3 regions of the Streptomyces coeruleofuscus genome follow, and region 2 is predicted to be linked to each of the others. Evidence: riboswitches for the same ligand, from Rfam matches in the RefSeq annotation. Region 2 holds a riboswitch; each other region holds the start of a gene.

Region 1 (3,266 bases), on a different contig from region 2:
GCAAGATCGAGGCCGAGGTGGGGCAGGTGTACGCCGCGGTCGACCAGGACGGGGTCGACGGGCTCACGCTCATCGAGCCGGGCTATCTCATGCCGCACCCGACCCTGCCCGCGGTACGGGTCGACCGGCGCGACGAGCTGTGGGGCGAGCCCATCAGCAAGGTGCTGCTGCGCCACCCGTACCTGACGGACGACGAGTTGGCGGCGACGGCCCGCTCGGTGGTCGGTTCACTCGCGACGGTGACGATGTCGGGGCCCGGCACGGTCGAGCTCCAGCCGTGCGGCGTCACCAAGGCGACGGGTCTGGCGCTGGCGGCCGAGCACCTGGGGCTGCGGCCGGCGGACACCGTCGCCTTCGGCGACATGCCCAACGACATCCCGATGTTCGACTGGGCCGCTCACGGGGTGGCGATGGCCAACGCCCATCCCGAACTCAAGGCCGTGGCCGACGAGGTCACCCTGTCGAACGAGGACGACGGCATCGCCGTCGTCCTCGAACGACTGCTGGGCGGGACGGCTCGGACGGCTCAGTACGGGCCGTTGACGTTGTCGATCGAGCCGTAGCGGGCGGCCGCGTAGTTGCAGGCCGCGGTGATGTTGGCGACCGGGTCGTACGGGTCCCACGACGTGCCGTCCACGTGGTAGGCCTGGAAGGTCGGGTCGATGGTCTGGAGCAGACCCTTGGACGGGGTGCCCTTGGCGGCGTTCGAGTCCCAGTTGTTGATGGCCTGGGGGTTGCCCGACGACTCGCGCATGACGTTGCGGTAGATGCCGTCGTACGAACCCGGGATCCCCTTCTGCGCCATGATGTCCAGCGCCTCGCGGATCCAGCCGTCCAGGTTGTCGGCGTAGGTCTTCGCGGAGGCCTGGGTGGCCTTCGCGACGCCACCGGCGGGCTTGGCGGGGGCGGAGGACTTGGTCGCCGACTTCTTCGCGGCGCCCGCCTCGGCCGTCTTCACCTTCAGCTTCAGACCCGGGTGGATCAGCTTCGGGTCGTCGCCGACGGTGGAGCGGTTGTCCTTGTAGAGCTGCTTCCAGCCGCCCGACACGTCGTACTTGTCCGCGATGCGGTAGAGCGAGTCGCCCTTGGCCACGGTGTAGGTGAGGGACTTGGCGGGCTGGGCCGCCTGCGGCACGGACTGTGCGGCGGCGGGTGCGCTCTGGCTCGGCTGGGCGGCGCTGGCCTGCGTCGCGCCGAGCAGCGGGAGCGTGAGTGCCGCTCCGCCGGTGCCGACGGCCACGGCACGGCGGGTGAGCTGGTTGTTTCTGGGGCGACGGTGCTTGCCTCGGGGCATGGCGATATTCCTCTCCGACGCCTGCGAGGTGAGCTGTCGGGTTCGGGCCGGGAGGTGCCCGGCCGCCCACGGTGCTGTATGCCGTGGGCGGCTTCACCCCGAGCCGTTCCGCTGTGCGGACCGGCGACTTACCTGGGTCCCCCGCTCCTGCCATGCGTGAGTGAGTGGGTTCGTGTGGGGAGTCCGGGCGGTGGCAGGATTCGGCGTCCGCCGGACAGGCCCGGAACGTATGCGAGAGCACATGTCGGGAACAAGCACCTGAGTCACACGTCGCGCCGGTCGACCTTGGTCAGGGGGATATGAGCCGCTTGATCCTTTGCGGGAGCCAAGGCTCAACTGACGTTCGGCGGAAGGAGGTACGGGTTGGTGCCGGAGTGGGGCGTCACAGGGGATAACGTGATTCAACTCACTGATCACAAGTCCATGGGGCAATGCACGCCAAGAGGAATTTGCTTACTCAATACGGCAAATCGCACATAGCCCAGTACTTCCTGGTAAGTCGATAAATGTCTGCTCTTATGAGCTGATCGAAAATATTGCGGTCGTGATCGGATACCGCCCGGCCTGTAACCATGGGTGCTGGCGGTGATCGAAACGTGACCGGATACGCTGACTCGAGTGATGGCAGCGACCTATCGACAAACCGCGTAATCACCGGCACACACCAGCAGACACACCGGCAGACACCAGCAGACAGGAGACCCCTCGTGACCGACGTCGGGCCGTTCGGGCTGAGCGTGCGGGACCAGGCTCTGGAAGCCGATGTCCAGGCCGGGATGGCGGCTGTCGAGGAAGGCTTGCTCGAGGCCACCAAGAGTGAGGTGCCCTTCATCACGGAGGCCGCCCAGCACCTGGTCCGGGCCGGCGGCAAGCGGTTCCGTCCGCTGCTCGTGATGCTCTCCGCCCAGTTCGGCGACCGGTACGCGCCCGGGATCGTGCCGTCGGCCGTCGTCGTGGAGCTGACCCACCTTGCCACGCTGTACCACGACGACGTGATGGACGAGGCCGCCGTGCGCCGCGGGGTGGCGAGCGCGAACGCCCGCTGGGGCAACTCCGTCGCGGTCCTCACCGGCGACTTCCTCTTCGCCCGCGCCTCGCACATCCTGGCCGACCTCGGCCCGGAGGCGGTGCGGGTACAGGCCGAGGCGTTCGAGCGGCTGGTGACCGGGCAGATCCTGGAGACGGCCGGCCCTCAGGACGGCCGCGACCCCGTCGAGCACTACCTGGACGTGCTGGGCGGCAAGACCGGTTCCCTGGTGGCGGTGTCGTGCCGGTTCGGCGCGATGATGTCCGGCGCCGACGAGACGGTCGTGGACGTGCTCACCCAGTACGGCGAGCGGCTCGGTGTCGCCTTCCAGCTCGCGGACGACGTCCTGGACATCGCCTCCGACTCCCACGAGTCCGGCAAGACCCCCGGCACCGACCTGCGCGAGGGCATCCCCACGCTGCCGGTGCTGCGGCTGCGCGAGCGCGCCGCCCGGCTCGGACTCGCGGACGACGTCGCCCTGTGCGAGCTGCTGGACTCCGACCTCACCGACGACGACCGGCACGCCGAGGCCCTGCGCCTGCTGCGCGCCCACCCGGCGCTGGAACAGGCCCGCCAGGACACGATCCGCTACGCGCAGGACGCCCGCTCGGCGCTGGCGCCGCTGCCCGAGTGCACCGCGAAGACGGCGCTGGTGGAGCTGTCCGACGCGGTGGTGCACCGGGCCGGCTAGCCCTTCTTCCCTGCACGACCCCTACGGGTCGGGGGAGAAGCAGCCCTGTCGTGTCATACCGCAGCAGTACGTGGAGTTGAGCCCGGGGTCTGACGTATCTCCCTGGCCGATTTGGTCAGATGGACACCACGGAAAACACCACTCCTCACCAGTTCGGGTGAGAATGGCGGCTCAGGGACGAGTGCGTGGACGACACGGACAGCCGCCGCCGATCACGGAGGTAGGGCACACATGGCACCGTACGCATCCGACGA
Region 2 (3,266 bases):
CGGCCTCCATGCTGGCCGTCCTCGGCCTCGGCGCCCAGGGGGGCGAGGAGATCGTCCTCGCCTCCGACGCCGAGGGCGCGGACGCCGCCCTGGACCGGCTGGCGAAGCTGGTCTCCGAGGGTCTCGAAGAACTGCCCGAGACCGTCTGAGCTTTCTTCCGCACCTGATCCGGTGCACCACTGAAGGGCTCGTCCGAATTTCTCGGGCGAGCCCTTCGCCATTTCCGGTCGCGGGTCGTCGAATTCTCGTTCACGGGCAGCAGAAATAATCCCCCGCGAATTAGCTGCTCTTTGTATACGGCTCTCGTGTTAATGCCGCAGGCTCGCCGTGTTTACGGGATGTTGCGAGTTCCTCACACGCTCGGCCCGCTCCCCGGCGGAGCCGAAACGCAGCCGGTGCGCACCCGTCGCGCGCTCGGCGTGCAGCGCCGTGACCGCCCGCGCGCGCTCGCTGTCACCGCGCGCCACCGCGTCCACGATCGCGCCGTGCTCGGTCCAGGACTCCACGGGACCGGCCGACGCCTCGACGGTGTACATCCAGGCGATCTTGTGGCGGAGCTGGGTGAGCGTCGAGGTCAGCGCGGGGCTGCCGGAGGCCTGCGCGAGCGTCTCGTGGAACCAGCCGCCCAGGGAGCGCAGGTCGTCGCTGTTGCCCCGGCGGGCGCGCTCCTGGCCGAGCCTGACCAGGCCACGCAGGACCTTCAGATGGGCCTCGGTGCGGCGCTGGGCGGCGCGGGCGGCGCCGAGCGGCTCCAGCAGCGTCCGCATCTCCAGCAGGTCGGCGGCCTCCTGCTCGGTGGGTTCGGCGACGCACGCGCCCGCGTGCCGCCGGGTCACCACGAAGCCCTCGGCCTCCAGGGTGCGCAAGGCCTCCCGGACGGGGACGCGCGAGACACCGTAGCGGCGGGCGAGGAGTTCCTCGGTCAGCCGGCTGCCGCGCTCGTAGACACCCGCGACGATGTCGTCCCGGATGGCCGTGCACACCGAGTGCGCGGGAATACGCATGACCGACCTCCGTTTAATCCCCGTGAAACGTCGAGGAGTGACGCGTGTTCCGTGACTCTATTGCAATGAGCCGGAATTTCCGACGGCGGACCGGAATCCATGGTTATTTTTTGGACAGTCGGACGTCACAAACGGCGAAAGCCCCGGCTCGGGAGCCGGGGCCTCGGGTAACGGGGTGGTACGCCGTCAGACGTTCACGCCGTGCGAGCGGAGGTAGGCGACGGGGTCGATGTCGGAGCCGTACTCGGGGCTCGTACGGGCCTCGAAGTGCAGGTGCGCACCGGTGACGTTGCCGGTCGCGCCGGACAGGCCGATCTGCTGCCCCGGAGTGACCTGCTGGCCCACCGAGACACCGATGGACGACAGGTGGCCGTACTGGGTGTACGTCCCGTCGTTCATCTTGATCACTACTTGATTGCCGTAGGAACCGCCCCAGCCGGCCTCGACGACCGTGCCCATGCCCACGGAGTGGACGGAGGTGCCGCTGGCGGCGTGGAAGTCGACGCCGGTGTGGCTGCCGGAGGACCAGACGGCGCCGCCGGCCTTGTAGCCGGTGGAGACGTAGGAGCCGGAGATCGGGGACACGAAGGTGTTGAGACGCTTGCGCTCGGCCTCGCGGGCGGCGCGCTCCTTGGCCTCACGGGCCTTCTCGGCCGCCTCCTTGGCCTCCTTGGCCGCCTCGGCGGCCCGCTCGCGGGCGGCCTCCTCGGCCTTCTTCTTGGCGGCGGCCTCCTCGGCGGCCTGCTTCTGGGCGACGGCCTGAGCGTCGATCTGCTCGGCCACGGTGTCGCCCATGGTGACGACGGGGGTGAGACCGGTCTGCTCGACGGCGGGCTCGGCGGCGAAGGCCGGGGCGGCCACGGTGCCGATGACGCCGGTGGTGGCGAGGGCCGCGACGCCCGCGGCGCGGGCCGTGCCGCGCTGCATACGGCTGGGACGACGATGCTTCCCGGTGGCGCGGGTGAACGCCATGGAGTGGCTGGTCCTTTCCTTCCTTCTCGCCTACCGGGTTAGCTGACGGGTTCGGAGCAGGAAGGTCTCCTACGGACCCCCTCGCGGCTCGCGCGGGCGTCCGATTCACCCCAGGGACTGCGTTGGGTCCCCGGCTCCCCTGGCTCGCGCCGTACGGGGACTCGGCGATGACTGTCCGGTGCCGCGGGTGCGGCGCACTGCCTGACGAACAGCCCGGACGAACCTAAGCGGGGCCACTTTCAATTCCCAAACGAATCCCGGTTTTTGTAGCGCATCCCACAGGGCAGACAGGCAACCTCCGCACCAATTCGGGCATAAGGGAGCCCTGGTGCCTTAGAAGACAACCAGGGCCCCTGCGCGCGCGTGCTCCTACTCGGCGGCGACGACCGAGACTTCGCCGATGCCCAGGGCCTCGACGGGGCCCTTGATCTGCGCCGCGTCACCGACGAGGACGGTCACCAGGCGGTCCACCGGGAAGGCGCTGACGGCCGCCGCGGTGGCCTCCACGGTGCCGGTCGCGGCGAGCTGCCGGTACAGCGTGGCCTGGTAGTCGTCGGGCAGGTGCTGCTCGACCTGGTCGGCCAGCGTGCTCGCGACGGCCGCCGCGGTCTCGTACTTCAGCGGCGCCACGCCGACCAGGTTCTGCACGGCGACGTCCCGCTCGGCGTCGGTCAGTCCCCCGGCGGCGAGGGTGCGCAGCACCGTCCAGAGGTCCTGGAGGGCGGGGCCGGTGTTGGGCGTGTCCACGGAGCCGCTGATGGCGAGCATCGCGGCACCGGTCCCGTCCGGGGCGGACCTGAGGACCTGGCCGAAGGCCCGCACCCCGTAGGTGTAGCCCTTCTCCTCGCGCAGCACGCGGTCCAGGCGGGAGGTGAGGGTGCCGCCCAGGCAGTACGTGCCGAGCACCTGCGCGGGCCACACGCGGTCGTGCCGGTCCGGGCCGATCCGGCCGATCAGCAACTGGGTCTGGACGGCGCCGGGACGGTCCACGATGACGACGCGGCCCGTGTCGTCGGCGGTCACCGGCGGTACCGGGCGCGGCTCGGCCGCAGAGCCGGTCCAGGCGCCCAGCGTGTCGCCGAGCAGGGCGTCGAGGTCGATGCCGGTGAGGTCGCCGACGACCACGGCGGTGGCCGTGGCGGGCCTGACGTGCCTCTCGTAGAAGGCGCGTACGGCCCCGGAGTCGATCGCGGCGACCGTCTCCTCGGTGCCCTGGCGGGGCCGCGACATGCGCGAGCCCGCCGGGAACAGCTCCTTGGAGAGCTCCTTGGCGGCGCGGCGGCCGGGGTT
Region 3 (3,266 bases), on a different contig from region 2:
CGGTGATCTGCGCGCCCGTGCCCGCGTTGGTCCACAGGTTCTTGGGGCGGCGGGACTCGTTGCGCTCGATGACCGCGTTGGCCGCGCTGAGGATCGTCTGGGTGGAGCGGTAGTTCTGCTCCAGCAGGATCGTCGTCGCGTCCGGGTAGTCCTCCTCGAACTGGAGGATGTTGCGGATCGTCGCACCGCGGAAGGCGTAGATCGACTGGTCGGCGTCACCCACCACGCACAGCTCGGCGGGCGGGACGTCGTCCGGGCCCGGCGGTACGTCGACGGGGTGCTCGGAGGTGCCGACGAGCTCCCGGACGAGGGCGTACTGGGCGTGGTTGGTGTCCTGGTACTCGTCCACCAGGACATGGCGGAAGCGGCGGCGGTAGTGCTCGGCGACGTCCGGGAAGGCGCGGAGCAGGTTGACCGTCGTCATGATCAGGTCGTCGAAGTCGAGGGCGTTCGCCTCGCGCAGCCGCGACTGGTACATCGCGTAGGCCTGGGCGAGGGTCTTCTCGAAGCCGTCGGAGGCCTGGGCGGCGAAGTCCTCCTCGTCGATCAGCTCGTTCTTCAGGTTGCTGACCTTGGCGCTGAAGGACTTCGGCGGGAAGCGCTTGGGGTCGAGGTCCAGGTCGCGGCAGACCAGGGCCATCAGGCGCTTGGAGTCGGCGGCGTCGTAGATCGAGAAGGAGGACGTGAAGCCGAGCTTCTTGCTCTCGCGCCGCAGGATGCGCACGCACGCGCTGTGGAAGGTCATCACCCACATCGCGTTCGCCCGCGGGCCGACGAGCTGCTCGACGCGTTCCTTCATCTCGCCCGCGGCCTTGTTGGTGAAGGTGATCGCGAGGATCTGGCCCGGGTGCACACCCCGCTCGGCGAGCAGGTGGGCGATGCGGTGCGTCAGCACGCGGGTCTTGCCGGAGCCGGCGCCGGCCACGATGAGCAGCGGGGAGCCGGAGTGGACGACGGCGGCGCGCTGGTTGTCGTTCAGCCCCTCCAGGAGGGTGGCGGTGTCCACCACCGGGCGCGGGGCGCCGTCGCGGTAATAGGCGTCACGGTCCGGGGGCACGTCGAACTTCCCGCCGAACAGATCGTCCGGAACCGGCTCCGGTACGTGATCGTCCTCGGGTGGCGGCGGGGGCTCGTCCGCGGGGCCCCGCTGGGCCTGGAGGTCCGCCAGGAAGCTGTCGTCAAAGAGGCTGCTCATCGCTCTCCGAGTCTAGGGCGCCCCACTGACAGCCCGCCGCCGCCCTGAGAACATCGCCGAAAGGATCCCCTCGTCACCCTGCATCCACGCACGATCACAGCCCGCTACGCCGTCACAATTATGACGAACTCATGACCAACCCCCCTCCACCGGTGACGCTCGGCGACACTCTCGGCTAAGGTCACGAAAATGTATCGGGCATATCGCCCATCAACCTTCACAAGGGCCACACCAGTTGGCTACCGTGCGGGCAGGCCGCACGACCCCCACCGGCGAACGTCGCCGGGCCGCGCGGCCTCCGCCGAGTCCGGTGTGCCGCAGCGGCAGCCGGAGCCGGGGACCCAACCGAGAACTCTGGGGTGAATCGGCCCCACTCCGCCCTTCGCGGAGACGGCCGTAGGGCAACCCTTCCGATGTACCCGCCCGAACCCGACAGCTAACCCGGTAGGCGGAGCATGGAAGGAGTCGCCTCCCTTGGCGTCGCACCGCAAGTCGCGTCCCGCGGGTACGCGCGTCGCAGGCATACGGACCCCCGCCCTCGCAACGGCGGCCCTCACGTCCGTGGCCCTGCTGTCCCAGTCGGCCAACGCCGCCCCCGAGGCCGACGACAAGCCGAGCCTGGAGGAAGTCGAGAAGAAGGTCGACGACCTCTACCGCCAGGCCGAGTCGGCCACCGACAAGTACAACGCGGCCAAGGAGAAGACCGCGAAGCAGCGCAAGCGCGTCGACACCCTCCTCGACGGCGTCGCGCAGCGCACCCAGAAGCTCAACGAGGCGCGGGAGAAACTGGGTTCGTTCGCCGCCGCCCAGTACCGCACCGGTGCCTCCGCCCCGGACACGGCGACGTTCCTGCTCGCGGACACCCCGCAGGACTACTTCGACCAGACCCAGCTGATGGACCGGATGACCGGCCGTCAGAAGATCGCGGTCGACGACTACGTCACCCAGCAGTCCGAGACGATGAAGAAGCGTCAGGAGGCCACCGAGAGCCTCGAGACGCTCAACGAGACGCAGGGCGACCTGAAGACGGCCAAGGCGACCGTCCAGCGGAAGCTCGCCGAGGCGCGCGAACTGCTGTCGAAGCTGACCGCCGAGGAGAAGGCGCGGCTCGCGGCGATCGAGAGGGAGAAGCAGCAGGAGGCCGCCCGCAAGGCCGCCGAGCTGGCCCGGCAGCAGGCCGCACAGCAGCAGGCGCAGGAGGAGGCCGCCCAGCAGCAGGAGAGCGAAGCGTCCTCGTCGTCGGGAGCGTCCTCCTCGACGGGCTCGTCCTCCTCGACGGCCCCGGCCGACTCCTCGTACGCCACCAAGGCCGAGAAGGCCCTCGCCTTCGCCCGCGCCCAGATCGGCAAGCCGTACGTCTGGGGCGCCGTCGGCCCCGGCTCCTACGACTGCTCCGGCCTCACCCAGGCCGCGTGGAAGGCCGCCGGTGTCACCCTGCCGCGCACGACGTGGGACCAGGTCAACGCCGGCACGACCGTTTCCCTGACCAATGCGCAGCCCGGTGACCTGGTCTTCTTCTACGACGACCTCTCACACGTCGGCATCTACATCGGCAACGGCATGATGATCCACGCCCCGAAGCCCGGCACCTATGTGCGCGAGGAATCGATCTACTACGACGGCGAGTCGTCGATCCACAGCGTGGTGCGGCCGGCCTGAGGGCCCGCACGTCACCGCGGGCACGCGCGCGTGAGGGCACTCACGCTTTTGGCAGCGCACGCGCGCGTGCCCCGCCTGGAACGGACGCGGCGCCTCCTAGCATCGGCTCCATGCCCGGCCCCTCCCCCTCCACCGCCTGGTGGGCGCAGCGAGCGCCGTCCGCGAGTGCCGCCGTGCTGGCGACCGGCACCCTTGCGGTCGGTCTGGATCTGGCGGGGTACGGCGTCCTCTCCCGCATCGTCCTCGGCCTGGCCTGCGCGGCCTGGCTGATGCTCGCCGCGGACTTCACCCTGCGGCTGCTGCTCGCCGGCACGAGACGGCGGGCGTACGCGGCCCTGCCGGGCCTCCTGGACACCGTGGCGACGGCCGCCCTCACCACCGTGGCGGCGACGGCCGTCCTGGGCACCGGCTT

Evidence for each region. Region 2 has a riboswitch for cyclic di-AMP ahead of ABFX81_RS00485 (peptidoglycan DD-metalloendopeptidase family protein). Riboswitches for the same ligand answer to the same signal wherever they lie in the genome.
Region 1: linked by a shared signal. The riboswitch ahead of ABFX81_RS38180 (LysM peptidoglycan-binding domain-containing protein) and the one ahead of ABFX81_RS00485 (peptidoglycan DD-metalloendopeptidase family protein) in region 2 are both predicted to bind cyclic di-AMP.
Region 3: linked by a shared signal. The riboswitch ahead of ABFX81_RS16190 (NlpC/P60 family protein) and the one ahead of ABFX81_RS00485 (peptidoglycan DD-metalloendopeptidase family protein) in region 2 are both predicted to bind cyclic di-AMP.

What each region holds. Positions count from the first base shown of each region.
Region 1 covers NZ_BAAASE010000015.1:14,315-17,580, reverse strand. The annotation lists gene ABFX81_RS38185 (Cof-type HAD-IIB family hydrolase) at 1-563, shown strand, start outside; gene ABFX81_RS38180 (LysM peptidoglycan-binding domain-containing protein) at 527-1,294, opposite strand; cyclic di-AMP (ydaO/yuaA leader) riboswitch at 1,298-1,471, opposite strand; gene ABFX81_RS38175 (polyprenyl synthetase family protein) at 2,002-3,012, shown strand; gene ABFX81_RS38170 (outer membrane lipoprotein carrier protein LolA) at 3,244-3,266, shown strand, end outside.
Region 2 covers NZ_BAAASE010000001.1:116,956-120,221, reverse strand. The annotation lists gene ABFX81_RS00495 (HPr family phosphocarrier protein) at 1-149, shown strand, start outside; gene ABFX81_RS00490 (GntR family transcriptional regulator) at 309-1,004, opposite strand; gene ABFX81_RS00485 (peptidoglycan DD-metalloendopeptidase family protein) at 1,191-1,976, opposite strand; cyclic di-AMP (ydaO/yuaA leader) riboswitch at 1,990-2,153, opposite strand; gene ABFX81_RS00480 (M16 family metallopeptidase) at 2,346-3,266, opposite strand, start outside.
Region 3 covers NZ_BAAASE010000004.1:167,525-170,790, reverse strand. The annotation lists gene pcrA (DNA helicase PcrA) at 1-1,195, opposite strand, end outside; cyclic di-AMP (ydaO/yuaA leader) riboswitch at 1,485-1,661, shown strand; gene ABFX81_RS16190 (NlpC/P60 family protein) at 1,670-2,854, shown strand; gene ABFX81_RS16185 (SLAC1 family transporter) at 2,965-3,266, shown strand, end outside.